Regions from separate parts of the Streptomyces sp. NPDC090022 genome, predicted to be linked through region 2. Evidence: riboswitches for the same ligand, from Rfam matches in the RefSeq annotation. Region 2 holds a riboswitch; the other holds the start of a gene.
The links. Region 2 has a riboswitch for S-adenosylmethionine ahead of ACIPXB_RS12105 (aminotransferase class V-fold PLP-dependent enzyme). Riboswitches for the same ligand answer to the same signal wherever they lie in the genome.
Positions count from the first base shown of each region.

Region 1: another riboswitch for S-adenosylmethionine. It lies ahead of thrC (threonine synthase); the one in region 2 lies ahead of ACIPXB_RS12105 (aminotransferase class V-fold PLP-dependent enzyme).

Region 1 covers NZ_JBIVFN010000017.1:52,796-59,945, forward strand. Annotated here, with positions in the region: gene groL (chaperonin GroEL) at 1-578, opposite strand, end outside; gene ACIPXB_RS25860 (cold-shock protein) at 924-1,130, opposite strand; gene ACIPXB_RS25865 (MoaD/ThiS family protein) at 1,514-1,792, opposite strand; gene thrC (threonine synthase) at 1,838-3,142, opposite strand; SAM riboswitch class I at 3,136-3,291, opposite strand; gene ACIPXB_RS25875 (glucosyl-3-phosphoglycerate synthase) at 3,457-4,455, shown strand; gene ACIPXB_RS25880 (trehalose-6-phosphate synthase) at 4,599-6,065, shown strand; gene otsB (trehalose-phosphatase) at 6,108-6,989, opposite strand; gene ACIPXB_RS25890 (DUF3263 domain-containing protein) at 7,115-7,150, opposite strand, start outside.
Region 2 covers NZ_JBIVFN010000004.1:368,581-375,730, forward strand. Annotated here, with positions in the region: gene ACIPXB_RS12095 (rhomboid family intramembrane serine protease) at 1-604, shown strand, start outside; gene ACIPXB_RS12100 (Lrp/AsnC family transcriptional regulator) at 601-882, shown strand; gene ACIPXB_RS12105 (aminotransferase class V-fold PLP-dependent enzyme) at 983-2,374, opposite strand; SAM riboswitch class IV at 2,644-2,760, opposite strand; gene trpD (anthranilate phosphoribosyltransferase) at 2,866-3,930, opposite strand; gene ACIPXB_RS12115 (cytochrome bc complex cytochrome b subunit) at 4,071-5,696, opposite strand; gene ACIPXB_RS12120 (Rieske 2Fe-2S domain-containing protein) at 5,693-6,748, opposite strand; gene ACIPXB_RS12125 (c-type cytochrome) at 6,745-7,150, opposite strand, start outside.

The DNA of each region.
Region 1 (7,150 bases), on a different contig from region 2:
AAGCGCATGCCCTCGGTGAGCTCCAGCTCCAGACCGAAGGTCTGGGACTCCTCGACGGTGATGACGCCTTCCTTGCCGACCTTGTCCATGGCCTCGGCGATGAGCTCGCCGATCTGGGTGTCGGCGGCGGAGATGGAGGCCGTGGAAGCGATCTGCTCCTTGGTCTCGACATCCTTCGCCTGCTCCAGCAGGGCGCCGGAGACGGCCTCGACGGCCTTCTCGATGCCGCGCTTCAGAGCCATCGGGTTGGCGCCGGCGGCCACGTTGCGCAGGCCCTCGCGGACGAGCGCCTGGGCCAGGACGGTCGCGGTGGTCGTACCGTCACCGGCGACGTCGTCCGTCTTCTTGGCGACTTCCTTGACCAGCTCGGCGCCGATCTTCTCGTACGGGTCCTCCAGCTCGATCTCCTTGGCGATGGACACACCATCGTTGGTGATCGTGGGGGCGCCCCACTTCTTCTCAAGGACGACGTTGCGGCCCTTGGGGCCAAGGGTGACCTTGACGGCGTCGGCGAGCTGGTTCATGCCGCGCTCGAGACCGCGCCGGGCCTCCTCGTCGAACGCGATGATCTTGGCCATGTGAAGTGGTCCTCCCGGACGGATGGGGTCTCCCCTGCTCGAACGCAGTTGAGAGCTTGGGGAAGGATTGCCTTCGGACCGTGTGGCGCCCGCGACGGACGGCCTGCCTGCCCCGCGGTTCCTTCCCGCCGGGCCTGCGGGCCTCACCGACCCGGTCCTCGTCTTTATCACTCTCCCCCGGAGAGTGCTAACGCCAATGATTAGCACTCGCCCCCCTCGAGTGCAAGCGGCTCCCGGGAAACGGACCCGGCCGCCCCGGCGGTGCCCGGGCATGCGAAGGGCCCGCACCCCCCTCCGGGATGCGGGCCCCTCGTACGTTGCCGGTGGTGGTCGATCGCGCCGGGACTAGCCGATGGCGAGCTTGACCATGTCCGCCTGCGGACCCTTCTGGCCCTGCGAGATCTCGAACTCGACCCGCTGACCCTCTTCAAGGGTGCGGTACCCGTCCATCTGGATCGCGCTGTAGTGGACGAACACATCCGCACCACCGTCGACCGCGATGAAGCCGTAGCCCTTCTCCGCGTTGAACCACTTGACGGTGCCCTGAGCCATGCCTAACTCCCCTATTACTGGCCCTTGCGCAGGACCGCACTTCGCGGTCCCGGGTCAGAACTTGCGCCGGAACGCCTCGACCGCGGCTGAATGTATCTGCACCAGTGCTGTCTGCAACAGGTCATTCCGACGAGAATTCTGGACACGCGGATACGCTGAAATCCAGTGAAAAGTTGGCATATTCCAGGGCAACTCGGACCCGGCATATCGCGCCAAAGCCCCATACCGCGCGCGCACATTGACCCAATGTCGACCATGCCGCGGCGCCGCCATATGCGGCGGGCAAGAACAGGGCGTGGGACTTCCCCAACTCTACCGCGCCCAAGCAAGCAGAATTGCCCCCTCCGCTTTTGCGGAAGGGGCAATTCAGATGCTTGCGCGTGTCAGCAGCCGCCGGCCACCGCGGGGATGATCGAAACGCCCGCGCCGTCCGGCGTCGCCGTCTGCAGACCGCCCTCGAAGCGCACGTCGTCGTCGTTGACGTAGACATTCACGAACCGGCGCAGTTTGCCCTGGTCGTCCAGGACGCGCGCGGCGATGCCCGGGTGGTTCTTCTCCAGGGACTCGATGACCTCGGCCAGGGTCGTGCCCTCGGCGGGGACCTCGGCCCGGCCGCCGGTGTACGTGCGCAGGATGGTGGGGATACGGACGTTGACGCTCATGGCGCTACCGCCTTTCCGTGGTGCAGGAGAGAGAGGAGAGGGGGATCAGGCCAGGCCGGCGGCGCGGAACGCGTCCAGGCTCGGGCGGATGGTGGCGGTCTGGCCGCTGTCGGCGGCGACCGCCTCCAGGGTCTTGAGGCCGTCACCGGTGTTCAGGATCACGGTGGTCAACGACGGGTCCAGGACACCGTTCTCGATGAGCTTCTTCGTCACGCCGACGGTCACTCCGCCGGCGGTCTCCGCGAAGATGCCCTCGGCCCGCGCGAGGATCTTGATGGCCTCGACCACCTGCTCGTCGGTGACGTCCTCGACGAAGCCGCCGGTGCGGCGCGCGATGTCCAGGACGTAGGGGCCGTCGGCCGGGTTGCCGATGGCCAGCGACTTGGCGATGGTGTTCGGCTTCTGCGGGCGGACCACGTCCTGGCCGGCCTTGAAGGCAGTGGACACCGGGGAGCAGCCCTCGGCCTGGGCGCCGAAGATCTTGTACGGCTTGTCCTCGACCAGGCCCAGCTTGATGAGCTCCTGCAGCCCCTTGTCGATCTTCGTCAGCTGCGAGCCGGACGCGATCGGGACGACGATCTGGTCGGGCAGCCGCCAGCCGAGCTGCTCGCAGATCTCGTACGCGAGGGTCTTGGAGCCCTCGCCGTAGTACGGCCGCAGGTTGACGTTGACGAAGCCCCAGCCCTCGCCCAGCGGGTCGCCGATGAGCTCGGAGCAGAAGCGGTTGACGTCGTCGTAGTTGCCCTCGATGCCGACCAGGTCACCGCCGTAGACCCCGGCCATGACGACCTTGCCCTGCTCCAGGTCGTGCGGGATGAACACGCAGGAGCGGAAACCGGCGCGGGCGGCGGCGGCGCCGACGGCGCCGGCCAGGTTGCCGGTGGAGGAGCAGGACAGGGTGGTGAAGCCGAAGGCGCGGGCGGCCTCGACGGCGATGGCCACGACACGGTCCTTGAAGGAGTGCGTCGGGTTGCCGGAGTCGTCCTTGACGTAGAGCTTGCCGGTGACGCCGAGCTCCTTGGCCAGGTTCTCGGCGTCGACGAGCTTGGTGAAGCCGGGGTTCAGGCTGGGCTTGCCGGCCACGTCGGCGGGGACGGGCAGCAGCGGCGCGTAACGCCAGATGTTGTTCGGGCCCGCCTCGATCGCGGCGCGCAGCGCCTCGGGGTCACCGGCCGGGAGCTCGTAGGCCACTTCCAGCGGACCGAAGCACTCGGCACAGGCGAAAATGGGGCCGAGCTCGAAACGGGTACCGCATTCGCGACAGGAGAGCGCGGTCGCGGGACCGAGGTCGACGGTGGTGGTGGTTCCGGCGGTCTGTGCAGCCATGACGGCGAGGCCCTTTCTCCTCATCTTCCTCGTGACGCACTTCGCCACGAGACGGATTTGGCACCTTCCCTAGCCGGGGACCTCGCTGCGTGTTGCGTACGCAGTCGCGAGAACCGACTGGAGGGTTGCCGGGGCTTCAACGGGCCGTTTCCCTCTGCCCCTCTGGATGAGCGGTATGGCACCGGGCGTCGCGCTCCTAGGCGCGGGTCCGGGCGTTTGTGCACGAGGGCCCCCGACGTGCGAGGGTCCTTCGCGTTGTTCAAGACTGTAACTGAAGGGTCGGGCCGTTGAGACAGCCGTCCGATCCGCGAGATGGATCACACCGGGGAGTGCTGAAGGTGCTGGAAGAGGTGGAGCGCTGGCTGGCCGACCGCTCCTGGGCCGCCGCCGACCGACCGCTCGACCAGCTGGTTTCCGCGAAACGGGCAGCCGGGACGACGGTCAGCGTGGTGCTGCCCGCGCTGGACGAGGAGGCCACGGTCGGGGCGATCGTGGAGACGATCCGGCGGGACCTCATCGAGGCACTGCCCTTCCCTCTGGTGGACGAGCTGGTGGTGGTCGACTCGGGCTCGAGCGACGGCACCGCGAAGGTGGCCGCCGCGGCCGGCGCCCGGGTGGTGCACCGCGACGCGATACTGCCGCGGATCCCGGCGCTGCCGGGCAAGGGCGAGGTGCTGTGGCGCTCGCTGCTGGTGACGAGCGGCGACATCGTCTGCTTCGTCGACGCCGACCTGCGCGACTTCTCGTCGGTGTTCGTGTCGGGGATCGTGGGCCCGCTGCTGACCGAGCCGGACGTGCAGTTCGTCAAGGCGATGTACGACCGCCCGCTCGGCGCGGGACCCGGCACGACCCCCGGCCGGGGCGAGCAGGGCGGCCGGGTGACCGAGCTGGTCGCGCGCCCGCTGCTGAACCTGCACTGGCCGCGGCTGGCCGGCTTCGTCCAGCCGCTGGGCGGCGAGTACGCCGTGCGCCGCTCCCTGCTGGAGCGGCTGCCCTTCCCCGTCGGCTACGGCGTGGAGCTGGGCCTGCTGGTCGACGCCCTGCACACGGTGGGCCTGGACGCCCTGGCCCAGGTGGACGTGGGCGTACGGCTGCACCGGCACCAGGACGGCCTGGCGCTGGGCCGGATGGCGGCCGCGATCTACCGCACGGCGCAGCTGCGGCTCTCGCCCGGGCACTCCCCCGGCCAGCGCCGGGGGTACCCCGCCGTACGGCCGGAGCTGACGCAGTTCGAGCGCGGACCGGAGGGCTTCGTACCGCACACGTACCCGGTGGACACGCAGGAGCGGCCGCCGATGCTCGACATCGAGGAGTACGCGCCGCACCGCGTGGCGTGAGCGCGGGCGACGTCGCGGACCCCCCTGACCCCCGTGACCCCCCTGACCCCGCGGCCGACCGGCCGGGAGTGGCGTTGGTCTCGCCGCGGCGCGGGCTGCGGTACGGACGTTTGAGCGGGAGCGGCCCCGGCTAGGTTGGCCGCATGGCTTCCCAGGTACTCGTCGCCGCCAACCGCGGCCCGCTCACGTACGCCCTCGCCCCCGACGGCACCCTCGACGCCCGGCGCGGCGGCGGCGGTCTCGTCTCCGGTCTCTCCGCCGCCCTCGCGGAGCAGCCGGAGGCGCTGTGGATCTGCGCGGCCCTCTCCGACGCCGACCGCGAGGCGGTCCGCCGGGGCGTTTCCGAACCAGGCGTCCGGATGCTGGACATCGATCCCGCCGTCTACCACGACGCGTACAACGGCATCGCGAACTCGGTGCTGTGGTTCACCCACCACGGCCTGTTCGACATCCCGCGCGAGCCGGTCTTCGACACCGCCTTCCGGCACCGGTGGGACTCCTACGTCGCCTACAACCGGGCCTTCGCCGAGGCGCTGGCCGAGGAGGCGGCCGAGGGCGCGGCCGTGCTCGTGCAGGACTACCACCTGGCCCTGGTCCCCAACCAGCTCCGCACCCTGCGCCCCGACCTGCGGATCGGCCACTTCTCGCACACCCCGTGGGCCTCGGCCGACCAGCTGGACATGCTGCCCGACGAGATCCGCGCCGAGCTGCTGTGGGGCATGCTCGGCGCGGACGTCGTCGGTTTCCACACCTGGGGATGGGCGAACCGGTTCCTGGCCGCGTGCCACCTCGACGACGCCACCGGGATCGCCGACCCGCACTTCTCCGCCGGCCCGCAGGAGCGGTACGTCACGCAGGTGCGGCGCTCGGCGCCGCGCCACAAGCGGGCGGACGTGGTGGCGTACCCGCTGGGTGTGGACGGCGAGGACCTGCGGGCGCTGGCCGGCCGGCCGGAGGTCGACGAGCGCCTGGCGGCCCTGCGGGCGGAGGCGGGCGGCTGCCGCACGATCGTGCGCGTGGACCGCACGGAGCTGTCGAAGAACGTGGTGCGCGGGCTGCTCGCGTTCCGGGAGCTGCTGGAGGTCTACCCGCAGTGGCGGGGGCAGGTCGTCCACTTCGTCTTCGCGTACCCCTCGCGGCAGGACCTGCAGGTCTACCGCGACTACACGGCGCGGGTGGGCGAGCTGGCCGAGGAGATCAACGCCGAGTTCGCGACGGAGGACTGGCATCCGGTGCACCTCTACGTCAAGGACGACTTCGCACGCTCGCTGGCGGCGTACCGGCTGGCGGACGTGGCCCTGATCAACCCGGTGGCCGACGGCATGAACCTGGTGGCCAAGGAGATCCCGGTGGTCTCGGACGCGGGCTGCGCGCTGGTGCTGTCGCGGGGCGCGGGGGCGTACGAGGAACTGCGCGCCGACGCGTTGACGGTGAACCCGTACGACATCTCGGAAACGGCGGACGCCCTGCACGACGCCCTGTCGATGCCGGAGGAGGAACGCACGGCCCGCACCCGCCGCCTGGCGGAGAAGGCGACGTCCCTCCCGCCGGCCGCGTGGTTCCGGTCCCAGCTGGCGGACGTCCGCGAGAGCGGCCCGCGCCGGGGCTAGGGCCGGTCCGGCGCAGGTCTGTCCGGCCCTGGCCCCGGTTGCCTAGGCCGGGTCGCCGTCGCGGGTGCGCAGTTCCTCGGCGAGGGCGGCGAGGAACGACGCCACTTCGCCCGGGCCCGACAGCACCAGGTCGGCGCGGGCGGCCAGTTCCGGGACCTCCGCGGAGCCGCTGCACACCAGGAGGCCGGGCAGGCCGTCCGTACGGCGCTTCTCGACCGCCGCGTAGGCGGCGAGGTCGCCGAGGTCGTCGCCCGCGTACAGGACGGCCCCGGCGCCGGTCTCGTCCAGGTACTCGGTGAGCGCGACGCCCTTGTCCATGCCCGGCGGGCGCAGTTCGAGGACGGCCCGGCCGGGCTCCACGATGAGCCCGTGGGCCTGCGCCAGCTCGGAGAGGGGCTCCCGCAGCGCCTCGAAGGCGGCTGCCGGGTCCTCGGCGCGGCGCGTGTGGACGGCCAGCGCCCGGCCCTTCTCCTCGATCCAGGTGCCCCGCCACGCGCCGATGGAGTCCAGGAACCCGGGCAGTTCGGCGCGCACGGCGGCGACGCCCGGGTGTTCGGCGGGGGTGTGGACGATGCCGCTGACCGCGTCCCACCGCTCGGCCCCGTAGTGGCCGAGGACCACCAGGTGTTCCAGGCCCGGCACGCCCGCGAAGCCGCCGTAGCGGACGGCGACCCCGGCCGGCCGGCCGGTGACCACGGCGACGGCCGCCACCCGCGGCGCGAGCGCGGACAGGGCGGGGACGGCGTCGGGGTGGGCGCGGGCCTGGTCGGGGTCGGGGACGATGTCGGCGAGGGTGCCGTCGAAGTCGAGCGCCACCACGGAACGGCGTGGTGCGCGGAAGAGGGCCTGGAGTCCCTCGCGTCCCGCGGCGGTGGCGGGCACCGGCAGATGGTTCGGCAGGTCGTGCGGATGGCTGCTCCCCATGGCTACGACCCTACCGGCGCCGCCCGCCACCCGCCCAGCCCTTGGCAGAAGGACCGGGGCCCACCCGGGCCGCGCCGGAGGCCGGCCTTCGGCGAGGGGCCGGGACGGGCCCGGCGGGCGCACCGCTACCGGCGGGCGCGCTGGGCCTCGCGGATGCGGCG
Region 2 (7,150 bases):
CTACGGGACCGGCGAGCAGCTCCTGGCCTCGGGCACGGCGTACTTCCGCCACTGGGGGGTGGTCCCGGCCGAGCTCTTCCCGCCCGAGGCGCGGACCCTGCTCACCCCGCTGACCGCCCTGTTCGTCCACGGCAGCTGGCTGCACCTGCTGGGCAACATGCTCTTCCTCTACGTCTTCGGCACGATGGCGGAGGAGCGGATGGGCCGGACGGTCTTCCTCGGCTTCTACGTGGTCACCGGCTACCTCGCGCTGGTGGCGTACGCGGCCGCGCACGCCGCCTCCCCGGAGACGCTGGTGGGCGCCTCGGGTGCGATCTCGGCGGTGCTCGGCGCCTTCCTCTGCCTCTTCCCGCGTGCCCGGGTGACGACGCTGTTCCCGTTCCTGCTGTTCCTGCCGCTGCGCTTCCCGGCGTGGCTCGTGCTGCTGGCCTGGTTCGCCCTGCAGTGGCTGGCGGCGCACCGCGCGGGCAGCGGGCCGGGCGTGGCGTACCTGGCGCACGTGGTGGGGTTCTCGCTGGGATTCCTGGGGGCGTGGGCGCGCTACCGGCGTACGACTAGAGTGAAGCGACCAGCGACGGCCACCGAGGGAGACAGCCAGCCGTGATCACCGCGATCGTGCTCATCAAGACCAGCGTGGACCGCATCCCCGAGATCGCCGAGTCGATCGCCGCGCTGGACAGCGTCAGCGAGGTCTACTCCGTCACCGGTACGTACGACCTGATCGCCCTCGTGCGCGTGGCCCGCCACGAGAACCTGGCGGACATCATCCCGGGCCGCATCAGCAAGATCCCGGGCGTGGAGGCCACCGACACGCACGTGGCGTTCCGTACGTACTCCCAGCACGACCTGGAAGCGGCGTTCGCGATCGGCCTCGACGCGTAGCCCCTGGCCGGGGCGGGCCCGGTCGGGACGGTCAGAGCCCCGGCAGCCCCTCCCCCGGCCGGGACAGCAGTCCCGGCCGGCCCGTTGCCCGGACGGTGTGTCACACGGCCGGGACGCAGCGGCCCTCCTGGGTCCGGTACTGCCACTTGGCGCCATGCGTGACCAGTTCCTTCACCGCGCCCACGAACCGCTCCACGTGCTCGTCCGGGGTGCCCGCGCCGAAGCTGACGCGGATGGCGTTCAGCGACCTCCCGTCCGGGGCCGCCTCCGGGGCGCCGCACTCGCCCGGCTCCTGCGGGGCGCCGCCCAGCAGCGTGCGCACCAGCGGGTGGGCGCAGAAGAGGCCGTCGCGGACGCCGATGCCGTACTCGGCGGAGAGCGCGGCGGCGAAGTGCGAGCTGTTCCAGCCGTCCACCACGAAGGAGATGACGCCGACCCGCGGCGCGTCGTCACCGAACAGGGACAGCACACGGACCTCGGGCACCTCGGCCAGCCCGGCGCGAACCGCGGCGATCAGCCGCTCCTCGCGGGCGACGAGCGCGTCGAAGCCGGCCTCGGTGAGCGCCTTGCAGGCGGAGGCGATGGAGTAGACGCCGATGACGTTGGGCGAACCGGCCTCGTGGCGGGCCGCGGTGGTGTGCCACTCCACGTCGACCCCGCCGTCCGTACGGCGCGAGACCGTGCGCGAGGCGCCGCCGCCGGCCAGGTACGGCTCGGCCTGCTGGAGCCAGTCGGCGCGGCCGGCCAGGACGCCGGAGCCGAAGGGCGCGTACAGCTTGTGCCCGGAGAACGCGACCCAGTCCACGTCCAGTTCGGTCACCGAGACCGGGTGGTGCGGGGCGAGCTGGGCGGCGTCCAGGACGATCCGCGCGCCGTGGGCGTGCGCCGCGGCGGCGAGTTCCTTGACCGGCCACAGTTCACCGGTGACATTGCTGGCACCGGTGACACAGACCAGCGCGGGGCCGTAGGGGGCGCGGGCGGCCAGCGCCCGCTCCAGGGTCTCGACGGCCTGCGCCGGGGTCCGCGGGGCGTCGAGGTACGTGACCTGCGCGTCGCCCCACGGCAGCAGGGAGGCGTGGTGCTCGGTCTCGAAGACGAAGACCCGGCAGTCCGCGGGGAGCGCCCGCGCCAGGAGGTTCAGCGAGTCCGTGGTGGACCGGGTGAAGACCACCTGGTCGGTGGGGCGGCAGCCGAGGAACTCGGCGACGGTGGCGCGGCTGGCCTCGAACAGGTCGGTGGACAGCTGCGAGAGGTAGCCGGCCCCCCGGTGCACGCTGCCGTAGTACGGGGCGTAGCCGGCGACGTCGTCCCAGACCCGCTGGAGGGCGGGGGCGCTGGCGGCGTAGTCGAGCGCGGCGTACGTGACCTCGCCCCCGGTGACGAGCGGCACGGTGACGTCCCGGCCGAGGACGGGCAGCGGCTCGGCACAGCCGGTGCCGGCGGTGACGTGGGTGGCGTGGGTGGCGTGGGTGGCGTGGGCGGCAGCGGACATGGCGGAATCTCCCGGCGGCAGGGCTGAATGGCTTCGGCGGATCGCCCGTACGCGGGTACGGCGCGGGGCCGTCCGGGGTACGGGATGCCTCGGAGCGCGGGGGGGGCGTCGAGCCGGTACGTCCGTACACCGGTACGTGAGCACGTGAGTACGCGGGTACGCCGAAGTGGCCCGGATCCGAGGGGGGAAGAAGGGGCGTGAGTCGCCCTATCGCATTCGCTTGCTCACGGAAAACGCTCCTCGAGAGACCAGGACCCCTGGTGTCGAGGGATCCGCGCTTGCCGCAGGCCCTGCTGCCTGCGACCTGGTCATCACCCGGGGCACCCCGCCACGGAAGGAGGGTTGCCGGACAGCGAGCCGGGGCCTTGACGCTGTCACTCGTGACCTGGTGAGCATCCTGCCATACGCACGCGGAACGGCAAGACCCCGGTCCGCATGCTGGACCGGGGCCACCCGTTTCGAGCCGTCGCGCCGTCACACCCTCCGGGGGGCTACGCGTTGCTGACGTTCACCCAGCGCTCCAGGACCGCCCTGGCCGCGCCCGAGTCCACCGACTCGGCCGCCCGCTCGATACCGGCCCGCAGCTGCTCCTCCAGGGTGCCCGGGCCCGGGTCCAGGGCCACCAGGGCCGCCGCCGAGTTCAGCAGCACCGCGTCGCGCACCGGGCCCGTCTCGCCGGCCAGCAGCCGGCGGGCCACGTCCGCGTTGTACGAGGGGTCCCCGCCGGCCAGGGCGGAGACGTCGACCAGGGAGATGCCCACGTCACGCGGGTCGAAGGACTGCTCGGTGACCTTGCCGTCGCGGACCCACCACACCCGCGAGGTCGCCGTCGTGGTCAGCTCGTCCAGGCCGTCGTCGCCGCGGAAGACCAGCGCCGAGGAGCCGCGCTCGGCCAGCACGCCCGCGACGATCGGCGCCATCCGGGGGTCGGCGACACCCGTCGCCTGGGAGCGCACCTTGGCCGGATTCGTCAGCGGGCCCAGGACGTTGAACGTGGTGCGGATGCCCAGCTCCCGGCGGGCGGCGGCCACGTGCCGCAGGGCCGGGTGGAACTTCACGGCGAAGCACATGGTGATGCCCGCCTCCTCGGCGACCGCCGCGACCCGCTGGGGGGACAGGTCCAGGTTGACGCCGAGCTTCTCCAGCACGTCCGAGGCCCCGCTCGACGAGGAGGCGGCCCGGTTGCCGTGCTTGACCACCTTGGCGCCCGTACCCGCGACCACGACGGCCGACATCGTCGAGATGTTGACGGTCTTCGCGCCGTCACCGCCGGTGCCGACGATGTCCACCGTCCGGCCCGGCACCTCGATGAGATTGGCGTGTTCGTACATGGTGCGCACGAGACCGTTGATCTCGTCCACCGTCTCCCCCTTGGCCCGCAGGGCCACCAGGAAACCGGCGATCTGGGCGTCCGTCGCCTCACCCCGCATGATCTTGTCCATCGCCCAGGCCGTGTCGTCCACGGCCAGGTTCCGGCCGGAGAGCAGCGCGTCCAGGAGGCCCGGCCAGGAACGGGCCGCCACGCTGTCGCCGCCTGCCGGGGTCACAACGTTCATGGTCCGCTCCAGGGTCCACAGATGCCGATGGGAAGGATCCCAGCCTATCCAGCTCCACGGACGGCGAAGAGCCCCGTCCAGACACTGGACGGGGCTCTTGCCGTGGCGATCAGTTTTCGGCCGGACCGGGCGGCCGGAGATCAGTGGTGGCCGTGGCCGCTCTGGATCTCCTTGTACTCCTCCACCGTGGGCTTCGGAATCTGGTTGCCCTCGGCGTAGAAGCCCTTGCTGAGCTTCGCGCGGAGCTTCTCCATGGCGCCGACCTTGCGCTCGACACCGTTCTCGTCGACCGTCGGGCCGATCTCGAGCGGCTTGTACTGCTCGTGCGCGGTCAGCGTGTGCAGCTGGCCCTGCGGCAGCGGCTCGTGGATCTCGACGAACTCACCGTGCGGCAGACGCTTGATGATGCCGGTCTCGCGACCGTGCAGCACCTTGTCGTGGTCCCGGCGCTGGAGGCCGAGGCAGATCCGCTTGGTGACGATGAACGCGAGGACCGGGACGACGAAGAAGCCGATCCGGACGAACCAGGTGATCGCGTTGATCGAGAGGTGGAAGTACTGCGCGAACATGTCGTTGCCGCCGCCGATCAGGAGCACGATGTACTCCGCGATCCAGGCGACACCGAAGGCCGTACGCGTCGGGGCGTTGCGCGGGCGGTCCAGGATGTGGTGCTCGCGCTTGTCGCCGGTGACCCAGGACTCGATGAACGGCCACACCGCGATCGAGCCGAGCACCAGCGGGAAGAGGACCAGCGGGATGAACACGCCGAGCACCAGCGTGTGACCCCAGAGGTTGATCTCCCAGCCGGGCATGGCACGGATGAGGCCTTCCGGCATACCCATGTACCAGTCGGGCTGCGCACCGGTGGACACGTGGTCCGGGCGGTACGGGCCGAGCGCCCAGATCGGGTTGATCGAGGCGATCGCCGAGATGGCCGCGATGACACCGAAGACCAGGAAGAAGAAGCCTCCGGCCTTGGCCATGTAGACCGGCAGCAGCGGCATGCCGACGACGTTGTTGTTCGTGCGGCCGGGGCCCGCGAACTGGGTGTGCTTGTGGTAGAAGACCAGGATCAGGTGGGCCACCAGCAGGCCCATCATGATGCCGGGCAGCAGCAGGATGTGGACCGAGTAGAACCGGGCGACGAAGTCGCCGCCGGGGAACTCGCCGCCGAACAGGAAGAACGACAGGTACGTGCCGACGACCGGCACGGACAGGATCGCGCCCTGCATGAAGCGGACACCGGTGCCCGAGAGCAGGTCGTCCGGCAGGGAGTAACCGGTGAAGCCGGTGAACATGCCGAGGACCAGCAGCAGGAAGCCGAAGATCCAGTTGATCTCGCGCGGCTTGCGGAACGCGCCGGTGAAGAAGACGCGCATCATGTGCACGATCATCGCCGCGACGAAGATCAGGGCCGACCAGTGGTGGATCTGGCGGATCAGCAGACCACCGCGGACGTCGAAGCTGATGTCGAGCGTCGAGGCGAAGGCCTCGGACATCAGCACGCCCTGCATCGGCACGTACGAGCCGTGGTACTCGACCTCGTTCATGCTCGGGTGGAAGAACAGCGTCAGGTACACACCCGTGAGGATGATGATGATGAAGCTGTAGAGGCAGATCTCACCCAGCATGAAGGACCAGTGGTCCGGGAAGATCTTGCGCATGTTGGCCTTGGCGAGGCTGTAGATGCCCAGGCGGCCGTCCGCCCAGTCGGCTACGCGCTCCCCGGCCGGCGCTTTGCGCTTCGTATCGGTGGCAGTGCTCATCCGCGCTCCCAGAATGCAGGACCGACGGGCTCTTCGAAGTCGCCGAGCGCCTCGAGGAAGCCTTCTTGGTTCACGCCGATCCGCAGCTGCGGAAGCGCGTGACCGGCCGGGCCGAAGATGACACGGGCGCCGTCGGAGAGGTCGAAGGTGGACTGGTGGCACGGGCAGAGCACGTGGTGGGTCTGCTGCTCGTACAGGCTGATCGGGCAGCCGACGTGGGTGCAGATCTTGGAGTAGGCCACGATGCCGTCGTGGGACCACTCCAGTTCCTGCTTGTCCTTGATGTCCTCCGGCTGGATACGGACGATCATCAGGGCGGCCTTGGCGATCTGCGTCTGGAAGTCGTGCTGGTGCTCGTCCAGGCCCTCGGGCATGGCGAAGGTCAGCGAACCGACGGCGACGTCCTCGGGACGCAGCGGCTCCATCGTGTTCTGGTTGATGAGCAGCTTGCCCTTGGCCCACAGGGTCTTGCGCAGCTTCTCCTCGGGCAGCGGGCCCAGGTCGCGCAGCAGCACGACGCCGGCGAGCGGCACCATGGCCAGCGCGCCGAGCATGGTGTTGCGGATCAGCGGACGACGGCCGATGGCGGACTCCGCCGCACCGTCGGCGAAGTCCTGCATGACCTTGGCCTTGACCTCCGGCGGAGCGGCGATCGGGTGGCGCTCGTCGGCGACCTCGACGTCGGACATCAGGGTGCGGGCCCAGTGGACCGCGCCCGCGCCGATGCAGAAGAGGGCGATGCCCAGCGTCATGCCCAGGGCGAAGTTGAGCGCGCTCACCTTGCCGAGGGGCCAGATGAACACGATCTTGTCGACCGGGATGATCACGTACGCGGCGATGAAGCCGATCGTGGCCAGCATCGACAGCGTGAACAGCATCGCCACGGTGCGCTCGGAGCGCTTGGCGGCCCGCTCGTCGATGTCCTGGATGCGCGGCTTGTGGGCCGGCATGCCGGGATCGGCGAACGGGTCGTCCGCGACGGCTACACCACCGTGGTGCGCGTTGCCCTGCTCGCTCGGCAGGTTCTCTTCGGGAATGTCTTGGCTACTCATGACTTCTTGGCCTTAGCGGTGTGGGCCGCGACCCAGACGGCGACAGCGATCAGCGCACCCAGACCGAAGATCCAGCCGAACAGACCCTCGGAGACGGGGCCGAGGCCACCGAGCTTGAGGCCGCCGGGGTTGACCGACTTCTCGCCGTTCACGTTCTGGAGGTACGCGATGATGTCCTTCTTCTCCTTCTCCGGCATCGTGCTGTCCGGGAAGGAGGGCATGTTCTGCGGGCCGGTGAGCATGGCCTCGTAGATGTGCTTCGGCGAGACGTCCTCGAGGTTCGGGGCGTACTTGCCGTGCGTCAGCGCGCCGCCCTCACCGGTGAAGTTGTGGCACTGCGCGCAGTTGTTGCGGAACAGCTCACCACCGTTGGCGATGTCGGCACCCGCCGGGTCGTACTGC